Regions from separate parts of the Enterobacter cloacae complex sp. 394F7 genome, predicted to be linked through region 2. Evidence: predicted binding sites of a transcription regulator. Region 2 holds the regulator's gene; the other holds the start of a gene.
The links. Region 2 encodes Fur, which represses iron uptake genes when iron is present. Its sites were predicted from a motif close to ATAATAATGAGAACNACTATCAA; they were not measured.
Positions count from the first base shown of each region.

Region 1: the regulator Fur is predicted to act here: its motif matches at 3,748-3,770, upstream of zupT (zinc transporter ZupT).

Region 1 is NZ_JBXWCS010000006.1:124,415-130,527, forward strand. Features, by position in the region: gene AC2FAK_RS11055 (fimbria/pilus outer membrane usher protein) at 1-1,883, opposite strand, end outside; gene AC2FAK_RS11060 (fimbrial-like protein) at 1,962-2,537, opposite strand; gene zupT (zinc transporter ZupT) at 2,962-3,735, opposite strand; gene ygiD (4,5-DOPA-extradiol-dioxygenase) at 3,932-4,720, shown strand; gene AC2FAK_RS11075 (glutathionylspermidine synthase family protein) at 4,812-5,972, opposite strand; gene AC2FAK_RS11080 (DUF1190 family protein) at 5,975-6,113, opposite strand, start outside.
Region 2 is NZ_JBXWCS010000009.1:112,063-118,175, reverse strand. Features, by position in the region: gene seqA (replication initiation negative regulator SeqA) at 1-133, opposite strand, end outside; gene ybfF (esterase) at 317-1,090, shown strand; gene ybfE (LexA regulated protein) at 1,219-1,506, shown strand; gene fldA (flavodoxin FldA) at 1,662-2,192, shown strand; gene fur (ferric iron uptake transcriptional regulator) at 2,483-2,929, shown strand; gene chiQ (ChiQ/YbfN family lipoprotein) at 3,036-3,365, opposite strand; gene chiP (chitoporin ChiP) at 3,410-4,807, opposite strand; gene glnS (glutamine--tRNA ligase) at 5,254-6,113, opposite strand, start outside.

The DNA of each region.
Region 1 (6,113 bases), on a different contig from region 2:
AATGAGGGTTCGCCTTCGCGCAAATCGTCTTCCGTCGTAGAGGCAGAGAGGTTCCACGTATTGTTGCGATCGGAGGCGTCATAGTAAGAAGCCATATGAGATGCGCTGTCGCCGCCTGAGCGCTGGTAGCTGTACATAATGCTACGACTTTGCTCCAGCGGGAGGGTGAAGGCGAAATAGACCTGGTTTTCGTCGCTGTCGTCCCAGCGCACGCGGCTTAGCGCCAGCGATGCGGATAAACCTCTTAAGTTGCCGATATCAAAATTGCGGCTCAGCGAAAAGGAGTAGTTTGTGTTGCTGCTGTTGTCCCAGTAGGTGTTACGGGTGACGTTGAGATAGGTATTTAATGCCAGCGAATCAAGGTACTGGTTGAAGGAGATAACATAACTCTCTTTTTCGTTTGTCGTTGAGGTATCTCCGTCCCGGGAGGCGAGATATTCACTCATTGAGACATATTCTTTATCCGAGAATCGATAACCTGCGAAGGTGATCTGGCTGCCGGTCGCCTCAAAACGTTTTGCGTAGTTGGCGCGATAGCTATACCCACGCTGTGTCTCATTTTTTCCCTGATGGAGCGTGGCCTCGGCGCCCGTCACATCAAAAGAGATCGAGCCGAACGAATCCAGGTTGAAGCCGATACCGGTGGTCATGGCCTGATAATCATCCGCCGTCAGCAGGGTGCCGCCATACAGTGACACATTACTCAGCCAGCCCCACGAGAGTTCACCTGTCCAGAAAAGCGGGTTATTGATGTCGTTATGGCCCGTAGCGGTGGGCTTACCGAGGGATGTTTTATAGCGCACCTGGCCTTTTCGGGTCAGGAAGGGGATTGAGGATGAACCCACCTGGAAGGTGGTTTTGCGCCCATCTTCCTCTTCGACCACCACATCCAGCTGTCCCTGGTAGGTTTCACCCAGGTCTGAAATGGTGAACGGGCCCGGCGCGACGGTTGTTTGATAAAGAACGCGGCCAGACTGGGAGACGGTCACTTTGGCATTGGTCTGTGCGATGCCGCTAATTTGTGGTGCATAACCTTGTAAATCAGGCGGCAGCATACTTTCATCACTTTCCAGTGAGGCACCGGTAAAGTGGAAGGTATCAAAAATATCTGAGCTTAAATCATATTGCCCCAGCGTCACTTTTGATGACAGCGAAGGGATAGGGCGGTAGAGATAGGTTCGTGCCAGACTGCTGTCGCTGCCTGTAGACTCACCGTGACGAAAGTTTTGGTTATACTGATAATCTGAACGCAGACGCCACGCGCCGAGGTTAAACCCGAGCGTGCCGTAGGCGCTGATATTCTGGCTGTCGTCGCCCCCGTGCGGATCGTACTGGCTGGCATAGAGATTATAATCAAGTAAAACACCCGCAATGCCTTCATCCCAATATTCCGGCGGCGTCCAGTTCTTCGCCTGATATTTCATCCATGCCTGGGGAACGGTGACGGAAAGCACCATCGTCCCTTTATTAAGGGAAAAGCCCAGTTCCGGAACAGCCGAAAGATCAAGGCAACGTCCGTCCTGAGAATAATGGAGCCGCGAAATAAAATCGGTGCTCAGCCCGAAAGCGGATAACTGCCCGGCATTCACGCAAATTTGCGAACCGCTTTCGTTTTCCGTTGCGATCCACTCCATTGTTGCGGATTGAGGCAACGTGTTTTTATTGACCTGAATGCGGACGAGATAGCTACCCGGCGCGATGTGGCCTTTTTTCTCAAACTGTGAAATATCAATATTACTTCGGTCTTCAACGTCAATCATATCTGTGTTGAATTCAACCGCGGAGACTGGCAACACGAATAAAGCTGAGTAAAGTGTGGCACTCAGCGAATACTTTATAAAAGCAGAGAGGCGGGAGAGTTGATGCGCTGAGTGTTTTAGCATAAATCCGTTTCGCTTTTAAAAAGAAGGCATAAAAGCCGATGAGTCCTTCATCGGCTACGTTTTCAGACGGCAATCTAATTACTTGTATTCAAGGATATAGTTCGCCTGGGCCTGAACGTTACCCGGGGTAGCCTGGCTGCCAGCTACCGGTTCCATGCGGGCTTTGAAGTTCAGTTCCTGATAGGCGTTTGTGGTAGGGAATGACACTTCAATCGGCGTACCCAGCGTGACTTTATTGCTGCCGCTATCCAGCAAGCGAACGCCCACACCTGTTGCACCGCCGATGTTGCCATCAAGCGTGTTTTTCATCAGACTGGTGTCGGTCGAAACGGTACTTGCGGAGGCAAAGGTGACCTTGACTTTGTCGATCGTGGTGGTGGTTTGTCCGGTGGTAGAAGAGAGAATGCAATCCTGCAGGTGGATATTCACGTCAACCGGCAGCGAGTTTTTACCGCTGTTCAGCACGCTATCCGCGACTTCACCTAATTCAATCGTCTGATTTTCATCTCCCGGGGTGATAGAGCAAGGCGCACTGATAACTTCACCGGTGAACGTGATCTTCCCCGAGCCCTGGTTATCTGCTGCCATAGCAGTAAATGACAGACCAGAAAGCAATGCAGTTGTCGCAACTGCCAGAATAGTCTTGTTAAACATGAAGATATAATCCTTTATCTAAGAGTGGATGGCGCAATACTTTTAATGAATTAATATTGCAACACTTTTATTTCATTAAAGCGGTCGAAATATACCAGTCGCAATATGGTTCATCTCGTGAGTATTTCTAAATGGGGAATTTAGAGGCTATTAATAAATCATTTGAAATTATAAATGGGAAAAATGCTGTTGCTCTGCAGCCAGAATGCTCGGTTTAAATAGTGATTGACATCAACCTTTTGAGTTTTTTTAAATACACGAAGCGGTAATTATTTTACGGGGAATAGTTATAAATAATATTTCTTAAGTGAATTCTATGGCGATTAGAAAGTATGGTGCCGGACTTTGTATCATTAATACTGATAGTTGGCATTCACTGACATTAAAAGAAATTGCGCTCCCTCAAATAAGGAAGCGCAACCGTTCAACCAATACCCGCCGTTTGTAACAACACCAGGCTTAATCCCATTACAGACATTCCGCACAACACCCCATAACTCGGATTGTTGTTAGGATCGATCTCTTTCGCCAGCGGCATCAGTTCATCAACCGACAGCGCCACCATAATCCCGGCAACCGCGGCCATAATGGCGGCCATCACCACCGGCGAAACCAGGCTTCCCAGTATCAGCCACGCCAGTACGCCCCCGAGAATTTCTGCCATTCCCGATATTCCGGCCCAGAACACGGCGGTGCGTTTTGACCCCGTGGCGGCATAAACCGGCCCGGCAACGGCCAGCCCTTCAGGAATATTGTGTAAGGCCACCGCCAGGGCGATACCCAGCCCCATCTCCAGATTGCTGCTGGCGGTGACATAAGTCGCGACACCCTCCGGGAAGTTGTGCAGGCTGATGCCGAGCGTCAGGAGGATGGCAGTACGTTTAATCTTTTGCGGCACCGGCGCGACGCTTTTTTGCATTAAATCCTGCGGATGTGCATGGGGCAACATGCGATCGAGGGCAAAATAGCCCAGCAGACCAAACACAAACATGCCATAACCCAGTACCGGAGACATGCCTTCTGTGCCCAGTGCGGCAGGCAGCATCTCCATCAGAGAGATGAGCAGCATAATGCCGGCAGCAAATCCCAGTGAAAAGGCCAGCACGCGGTTAGACGGCTTTTGACCAAGCACACCGAGGATCGCACCGATAAAGGTGGCGGCACCCGCCAGGATGGTCAGGATCAAGGGGACGGACATGCAAGGCTCCTTGTGATAATGATTCTCATTAATACTAATAATTCACGTTGGCCAAAGCGAGAGGGGAACCTCTGTTTTACATATTCCTTACATTCAAATTTCCTGATGATGATCTTCACGCTTATCTGCGTTCATCTTTGTCGTGTTAAGCGTAATGTAGCACCATCAAATTGACACCTTCTGTAAGGATATCACCATGACTTCTTCACGTATGCCAGCACTGTTTTTAGGCCACGGTAGCCCAATGAACGTTCTGGAAGACAACGTCTACACCCGCACATGGCGTCACCTGGGCGAGACGTTGCCGCGTCCGAAGGCGATTGTGGTGGTGTCTGCACACTGGTTCACCCGTGGCACTGGCGTAACTGCCATGGAGGCGCCAAAAACAATCCATGATTTTGGCGGTTTCCCGCAGGCGTTGTACGACACGCATTATCCGGCCCCCGGCTCGCCCGAGCTGGCACAGAAGCTGGTGAATTTGCTGGCACCTGTCCCGGTCGCGCTGGATAAAGAGGCCTGGGGCTTTGACCACGGCTCGTGGGGCGTGCTGATAAAAATGTACCCGGACGCCGACATCCCGATGGTGCAGTTGAGTATCGACAGTACTAAACCGGCAGCCTGGCACATGGAGATGGGCCGCAAGCTGGCTACGCTTCGTGATGAAGGCATTATGCTGGTGGCAAGCGGTAACGTGGTACACAACCTGCGCACGGCGCGCTGGCACGGTGAAAATACACCTTACCCATGGGCAACGTCCTTTAACGATTACGTCAAAGACAATCTGACCTGGCAGGGCCCGGTTGAGCAGCATCCGCTGGTGAACTATCTGGATCACGAAGGCGGTTCGCTCTCTAACCCAACGCCGGAACACTTCCTGCCGCTGCTGTACGTTCTTGGCGCGTGGGATGGTCAGGAACCGGTGACGATCCCGGTCGACGGTATTGAGATGGGGAGTTTGAGTATGCTGTCGGTGCAGGTGGGGTAATAAAAGCAAAGCGGCAACCTGCGGTTGCCGTTTTTAGTGTTTACACCCTCTCCCGTGGGAGAGGGCCGGGGTGAGGGCATCAGGCCGCACTCTACTCAACAAAAATATGCGGATAGAACCGTGACAGATCCTGGGTGATCAGCGCGCGATCTTCGCGGATGCCAATCCCGGCTGGCTGATCGTTGATGAGCCAGCTGCCAATCAGCGTATAGCTGTCGCCAAATTTCGGCAGCTGATAAAACGCCTGGACGATCATTCCTTCTTCGCCGTAAGGCCCTTCAACCGCTTCCAGCGTTTTACCGTTTTCGATAATGGAGACGTTTGCCCCCTCGCGGGAGAAGATTGGCTTCACGACATATTTTTTCATTTGCGGATAATCATCTTCCGCAAAGTATGCCGGCAGCAGGTTCGGGTGGTTCGGGAACATTTCCCACAGCATCGGCAGCAGGGCTTTGTTGGAGATGATGCTCTTCCACGCCGGTTCCAGCCAGCGCACGCCAGCGTCTTCCAGCTTGGTGGAGAACATCTCACGCAGCATATATTCCCACGGGTAGAGCTTGAACAGGTTACTGATCACCTGATCCTGCAGGTCAGTAAACTGACCTTTCTCGCCCAGACCGATATCTTCTATATAGAGAAACTCGGTGGCGACTTCCGCTTCGGCAGCACAATCCTGCAGATACTGAACCGTTCCACGATCTTCTTCCGTGTCACGGCAGCAGGCGAGATGCAGCAGGTTGAAACCGTGCTGTTCACGCAGCTCGGCGAAACGCTCAATCAACTTTTCCTGCAGGCTATTGAACTGGTCGCTCTCTTCCGGCAGGTTTCCGGCGTTCATCTGGTCTTCCAGCCAGATCCACTGGAAGAAGGCCGCTTCATACAGAGAGGTTGGCGTATCGGCGTTATTTTCAAGAAGCTTAGGTTCACCCACGCCGTCCCACGCCAGATCAAGGCGAGAATAGAGCGAGGGCTGGCTGGTTTTCCACGACTGGCGCACAAAGCCCCAGGTGTGCTTCGGAATGCGGAATTTAGCCATCAGCTCGTCGCTGTCGATCACTTTCTCGACAACCTTTAGGCACATCTGATGCAGTTCTGCCGTCACCGCTTCCAGTTTTTCCACCTGAGCGAGCGTCAGTTTGTAGTAAGCATCTTCACACCAGTACGGCTCGCCATACATGGTGTGGAAGTTAAAACCGTATTCGGTCGCTTTTTCGCGCCAGTCCGGGCGCTCGGTGATACTGACTCGTTCCATGATCAGCCGCCCATTGAGCGAGTTGACGTACCCGTCGCGCTGCGCTGCATGCTGGTCTGTTTCGCCACAGATTCACCGAACCCGCCGCGGGTGATGGTGCTGGTGGTAGCCGGTTTCGGAGCCATCGCCGTTTTCGGTACG
Region 2 (6,113 bases):
CTGGGGTAGCAGACGGTGAGGCGGCGGAAATTTTAAGCATTCGCCGTAAAATGTCGGACGCGCTCTCCCCGATATGCCGCGTTTGGCTGGCAATAAACTGATAGAGTTCGTCATCAACTTCGATTGTTTTCATCTTAATCCAGTGCGATATCTTATCTGAATACAAGTCGTTGAGATTATAAAGTCAAATCCCAACAGCGGATAGCGTCAAACCAGGTTGGCGGCAAAAGTCAGATTAAACTGGAACCTTGCAGCCGGGCGGCAGAATGGTCAACATAATACCCTAACCTGTCACACCTAAAAAAAGAACTTTGCCATGAAATTGAATACCCGAGCGCAATCTGCACAATCGCCGAACACGAATCCTCCCATCGTACTGGTTCACGGGCTGTTTGGCAGCCTGGATAACCTGGGCGTGCTGGCACGCGATCTGGTTACCGATCACGATATTTTGCAGGTGGATATGCGAAATCATGGCCTTTCCGGGCGTTCAGAAGAGATGACCTATGCGGCCATGGCGCAGGATCTGCTGGATACGCTGGATGCCAACAATCTCGAGAAAGTGACGTTGATCGGGCATTCAATGGGCGGCAAAGCGGTCATGGCCCTGACGGCTCTGGCACCAGAAAGAATAAGTGGCCTGGTGGTCATAGATGTCGCCCCGGTGGATTACCACGTCCGTCGCCATGATGAGATTTTCGCCGCCATCAACGCGGTGACCAACGCTGGCGTCTCGACGCGCCAACAGGCAGCCGTCGTTATGCGTGAGCATCTGGATGAAGAAGGGGTTATCCAGTTTCTGCTGAAATCGTTCGTTGACGGCCAGTGGCGGTTCAACGTGCCGGTGCTGTGGGAGCAGTACGATAACATCGTCGGTTGGGAAACCGTTCCGGCATGGCCGCACCCTACCCTCTTCATTCGTGGCGGCAATTCGCCCTACGTTACCGACGCCTGTCGCGATACCCTGCTGGCGCAATTCCCGCAGGCACGCGCTCATGTCATAGCTGGCGCCGGACATTGGGTTCATGCGGAAAAACCAGATGCCGTCTTACGCGCCATTCGCCGCTATCTGACTGATACGGCAAATTGATTAAAAAGAGAGCGACTGGAAGGCTGCGGGCTTCCAGTCGTTGGCGTGCCGTTTTTGGTGATGTATGATGGCGCGCTTATCGCCCAGGCATTAGCAGGGCGGCGTGTTTCCCCCGAAGTCTCAGAATCATGGCCAAAGAACAAACGGACCGTACGACACTAGATCTGTTCGCGAATGAGCGTCGACCGGGACGACCAAAAACGAATCCGCTTTCGCGCGACGAACAGCTGCGTATTAATAAACGCAACCAGCTTAAACGCGATAAAAATCGTGGGCTTAAGCGTGTCGAACTGAAGCTCAACGCCGACGCTGTCGATGCGCTAAACGAACTGGCTGACGCGCGTAATATCAGCCGCAGCGAGCTGATCGAAGAGATGTTACTCACCCAACTCGAGACCATGCGCAGTAAGGCATAAGTCCGAAAAATCCCTTTATTACCCTTTTCATGTAGCACAGAGTGCAGTCCTGCGCGATAGCTGTTTCCGCAGGGTTGCCTGTTCTGCTATTATTGCCTTTATCCGTGGACAAATTGCGCCACCATACCATTAAGTATCAAGAGGTTATTTTACTCATGGCAATTATCGGCATTTTCTTCGGCAGTGATACCGGCAATACCGAAAATATCGCAAAAAACATTCAGAAACAGCTCGGTAAAGACGTTGCCGATGTGCACGACATCGCCAAGAGCAGCAAAGAAGATCTCGAAGGCTATGACATCCTGCTGCTGGGTATTCCGACCTGGTATTACGGTGAAGCCCAGTGTGACTGGGATGATTTCTTCCCAACGCTGGAAGAGGTGGATTTCAACGGCAAGCTGGTTGCCCTGTTTGGCTGCGGCGACCAGGAAGATTATGCAGAGTACTTCTGTGATGCGCTGGGCACCATCCGCGACATTATTGAGCCAAACGGTGCCGTTATTGTAGGTCACTGGCCTACCGCTGGTTACCACTTCGAAGCGTCTAAAGGTCTGGCAGACGACGATCACTTCGTGGGTCTGGCGATTGACGAAGATCGTCAGCCAGAACTGACCGCCGAGCGCGTTGAAAAATGGGTTAAGCAGATCCGTGAAGAGCTGCACCTGGACGATATTCTTAACGCCTGATGATTCTTGCGGCGCAACGGTGGTTGCGCCCATAAACCAGGTCAAACCGATTAAATTAATTGCTACAATCTTTTAACTTTTTCGCCCAGACCTGTACAATGACCCCCTGATAAAACGTGGCTTTCACAATGCAAGTTTGTTGGTGATACCACGTTTTTATAAGCATACTTTACCTGAGACTTGCAGTTTTCATTTAGCCATGGCAGTTCTATAATGAGACGCATTATCCCGGGTGCAATTTCTGTCACTTCCTACAGAAGTGAATCGTTTAGCAACAGGACAGATTCCGCATGACTGACAACAATACCGCATTAAAGAAGGCTGGCCTGAAAGTTACGCTTCCTCGGTTAAAAATCCTTGAAGTGCTTCAGGGTCCAGACAATCACCATGTCAGTGCGGAAGACCTTTATAAGCGTCTTATCGACATGGGCGAAGAGATTGGGCTGGCAACCGTCTATCGTGTGCTGAACCAGTTTGATGACGCGGGCATTGTCACCCGTCATAATTTCGAAGGCGGTAAATCTGTATTCGAACTGACTCAACAGCATCACCACGATCACCTGATCTGCCTGGATTGCGGCAAGGTCATTGAATTCAGCGATGATTCCATTGAATCTCGCCAGCGTGAAATCGCCGCACGTCACGGTATCCGCCTGACGAACCACAGCCTGTACCTGTATGGTCACTGCGCTGAAGGCGATTGCCGCGAAGACGATCACGCGCACGACGCGAAATAAACACGTTTCATACTCTGAGCCAGCCGCAAGGTTGGCTTTTTTTTTGCCTGCGGTCTGGCAAAAAAAAGCCCGGCAGCGCAGCGCTACCGGGCATGATAACAGCGGGTTAAAGGCTGTTGTTGCTGCGAATCTCTTTCCAGATCTGATCGCAACGCTTCGCGACTTCCTGATCGTTACCGGTTTTACGCGCCTGGATACAGGCCTGGTAATCCATTACGCGAATATTCTCCTGGGTTGCGAACTGTTCATGCGCTTTCTCTTTTTTCAGCACATTCAGCACGCTCTGACAGGCTTCGATCTTCTCCGGCGAACCTTCCGCCGTATTGATACACGCGCTGTAGGCTTCTTTCAGACGGGAGTCCTCTTTCGGGGCCTGATTCTGCGCACAAGCCACCAGTCCCGATGCCAGCAACGCGACGATTACAATCTTTTTCATATGTAGTCTCCGGTCCGGCGGGAATTACCCCGCCGGACGAGTCATCAGAAGATGGTGAACGGTGCGATAACCATGAATTTCACGTCGCGTTCATCCTGGAAGATGTTGCCGTAACCGCCGGCGTAGCTCGGGATATCGGAGTGGTTGTCGTATTGTGTAAAGTGCAGTTTGAACATAGTACCTTTGGCGCGACCATCCTGCAGGGTGTAGATCGCATCCAGGCTGTAAGCGGATTCTTTGAGACGATAGTTTGGATCGTAGTATGCGTCTGGCGTTGCCATATCAGCAGGCTTCGCATCCCATGCGTAGGCGTAAGATGCCCCCACCGCCCAGCCTGGCAGGTTCCAGTTTTTCAGATCATACATTGCGCCGAAGAAGACTGCTTTTTCGCCATCGGCATTGAAGTCGGAACGGTTATCCCACCAGATATCCAGACGACCGTTTGAAGATGCATAGGTTGGGGTCATACGCTGCAGGAAGTAGCCCTGCTGCCCTTCCGCTTTAACCCACGTTCCTTCAAGACGCAAATCTACCTGACCGACTTTGTAGCCGAAGGTCAGCGCCTGCAACCACGCCGTGCCGTCATAAATATCATTCACGCCACCATCACTGACTTTATCTCGCGTACCGTAGAACTGGTAGCTGGTACTCAGCGGGCTACCCGCGATGTCAAATTTATAACTGGCCTTAGCAAAATACTGATCGATATAACCTTCCGCCTGACCAAATGCCGCTTCAAGCACTAAATCATTTTTAAAGTCGTACTTCGCGCCCAGCGAGTGAAGATAATCCACTTTGGTCTTTTTATCGTTCTGGTAGAACTTGTCCATTTCGATATGCCATGGCGCTTTATACTCGTTGGTCCACATATACGAGAAGCTCAACGCACCTGCGTCACCGTAATCAAAATTGGCGCCCGCTTCTGCCCCCTGATAGGTACCTGGCATAAAGCTCCAGTGCGGTGCTAACAGGGTTTGACCGGTTGGCTGAATATAACCACCGCGCGCCCATACCGGGCCGTATTTAAATTTCGCGGCAGCTTTATACAGGCTGATACCGCTTTTATCTCCGGACCAGTCTTCTTTATACGCTTTATTACTGGAGGAGAAGGCTATTTCGTTCGGGTGGCCGCTGTCACCATTTTCCGCCATTTCAATTGCCGTGAAGGCGGCAATATCCAGACCGAACATATCGGCAGCGTAACCAGACTGGAAATCCAGATTGGCGTTCCAGGTAGAGTGAGAAAGGTTCGTTTTATATTTATCTTCCGTGACATCTTTACGGTCACGTTCACGCTGCCAGTAATAAATACCGCCCGTGAGGGTTGAATCATCGATGAAGCCTGCTGCTTTAGCGTCTGGCGTCACCACCAGGCCTGACATTGCTGTCACACCGGCAATAGCCAGCGCCAGCGCACTACGTTTGCCACTGAACGTACGCATAGATTATTCCTCTTTGACGAATTAAAACGCCTAAAACGGCGAAAAATATAAAAGACCTGATGGTCAGGGGTAGTCGGAAATACCCTCGAATAACTACCGTCTTTAGGTTATTTTTCGCGACGCGAATTATCAATGCTTTTCGGTGGCTAAAACTCAGGATTATGACGAAGAGCACATAATTGGTAGTGCTTTGTAACATTTAACGGGATGCCAGTACTGGCGGGGGAAAAGGCCGATTTTCAATAAGTAACGCGTTAAATGATATTCTTTTTACGGTGCGTCAGACTTTTGAAAGGGGATAAACTTTTTTTAAAAAAAATAAGTAGCACCACATTGACCTGTTATTTTTATAAACGCTATTTGGCTACTGCTTTAAAGGCATGATCACTCTATAAAAAAACGCCGCATTACGCGGCGTTTGTTTCTCATTGACCAGCGCGGCGTTATTATTCGCCGATCTTCGTCCAGGTATCACGCAGACCAACCGTACGGTTAAATACCGGTTTTTCAGCGGTGCTGTGACGGCTGTCCAGGCAGAAGTAACCTTCACGTTCAAACTGGAAGGCTTTACCCGCCTCAGCCGCTTTCAGGGATGGCTCAGCGTAACCCTGTTTAATGACCAGCGATTCCGGGTTGATGGTCGCCAGGAAGTCTTCAGCTGCGCCTGGGTTAGGCACGCTGAACAGACGATCGTACAGACGAATCTCTACCGGCAGCGCGTGTGATGCACTGACCCAGTGGATCACGCCTTTCACCTTACGACCGTCCGCCGGATCTTTGCTCAGGGTCTCGGCATCGTATGTGCAGAAGATCGTGGTGATGTTGCCTTCCGCATCTTTTTCTACGCGCTCAGCCTTGATCACATAGGCGTTACGCAGACGCACCTCTTTACCGAGCACCAGTCGCTTGTACTGTTTGTTCGCTTCTTCGCGGAAGTCAGCACGATCGATCCAGATTTCACCACTGAACGGTACGTCACGACTGCCCATCTCCGGTTTGTTCGGATGGTTAGGCATCGAGACCATTTCGCTCGCACCCTGCGGATAGTTTTCGATAACCAGTTTTACCGGGTCGATAACGGCCATCGCGCGCGGCGCGTTTTCGTTCAGATCTTCACGAATGCAGGATTCCAGAGACGCCATCTCAATGGTGTTATCCTGCTTGGTCACGCCAATGCGTTTGCAGAACTCACGGATTGACGCCGCGGTGTAGCCACGACGGCGCAGACCGGAGATGGTCGGCATACGTGGGTCGTCCCAGCCTTCAACGTGCTTATCGGTCACCAGCAGGTTCAGCTTACGCTTGG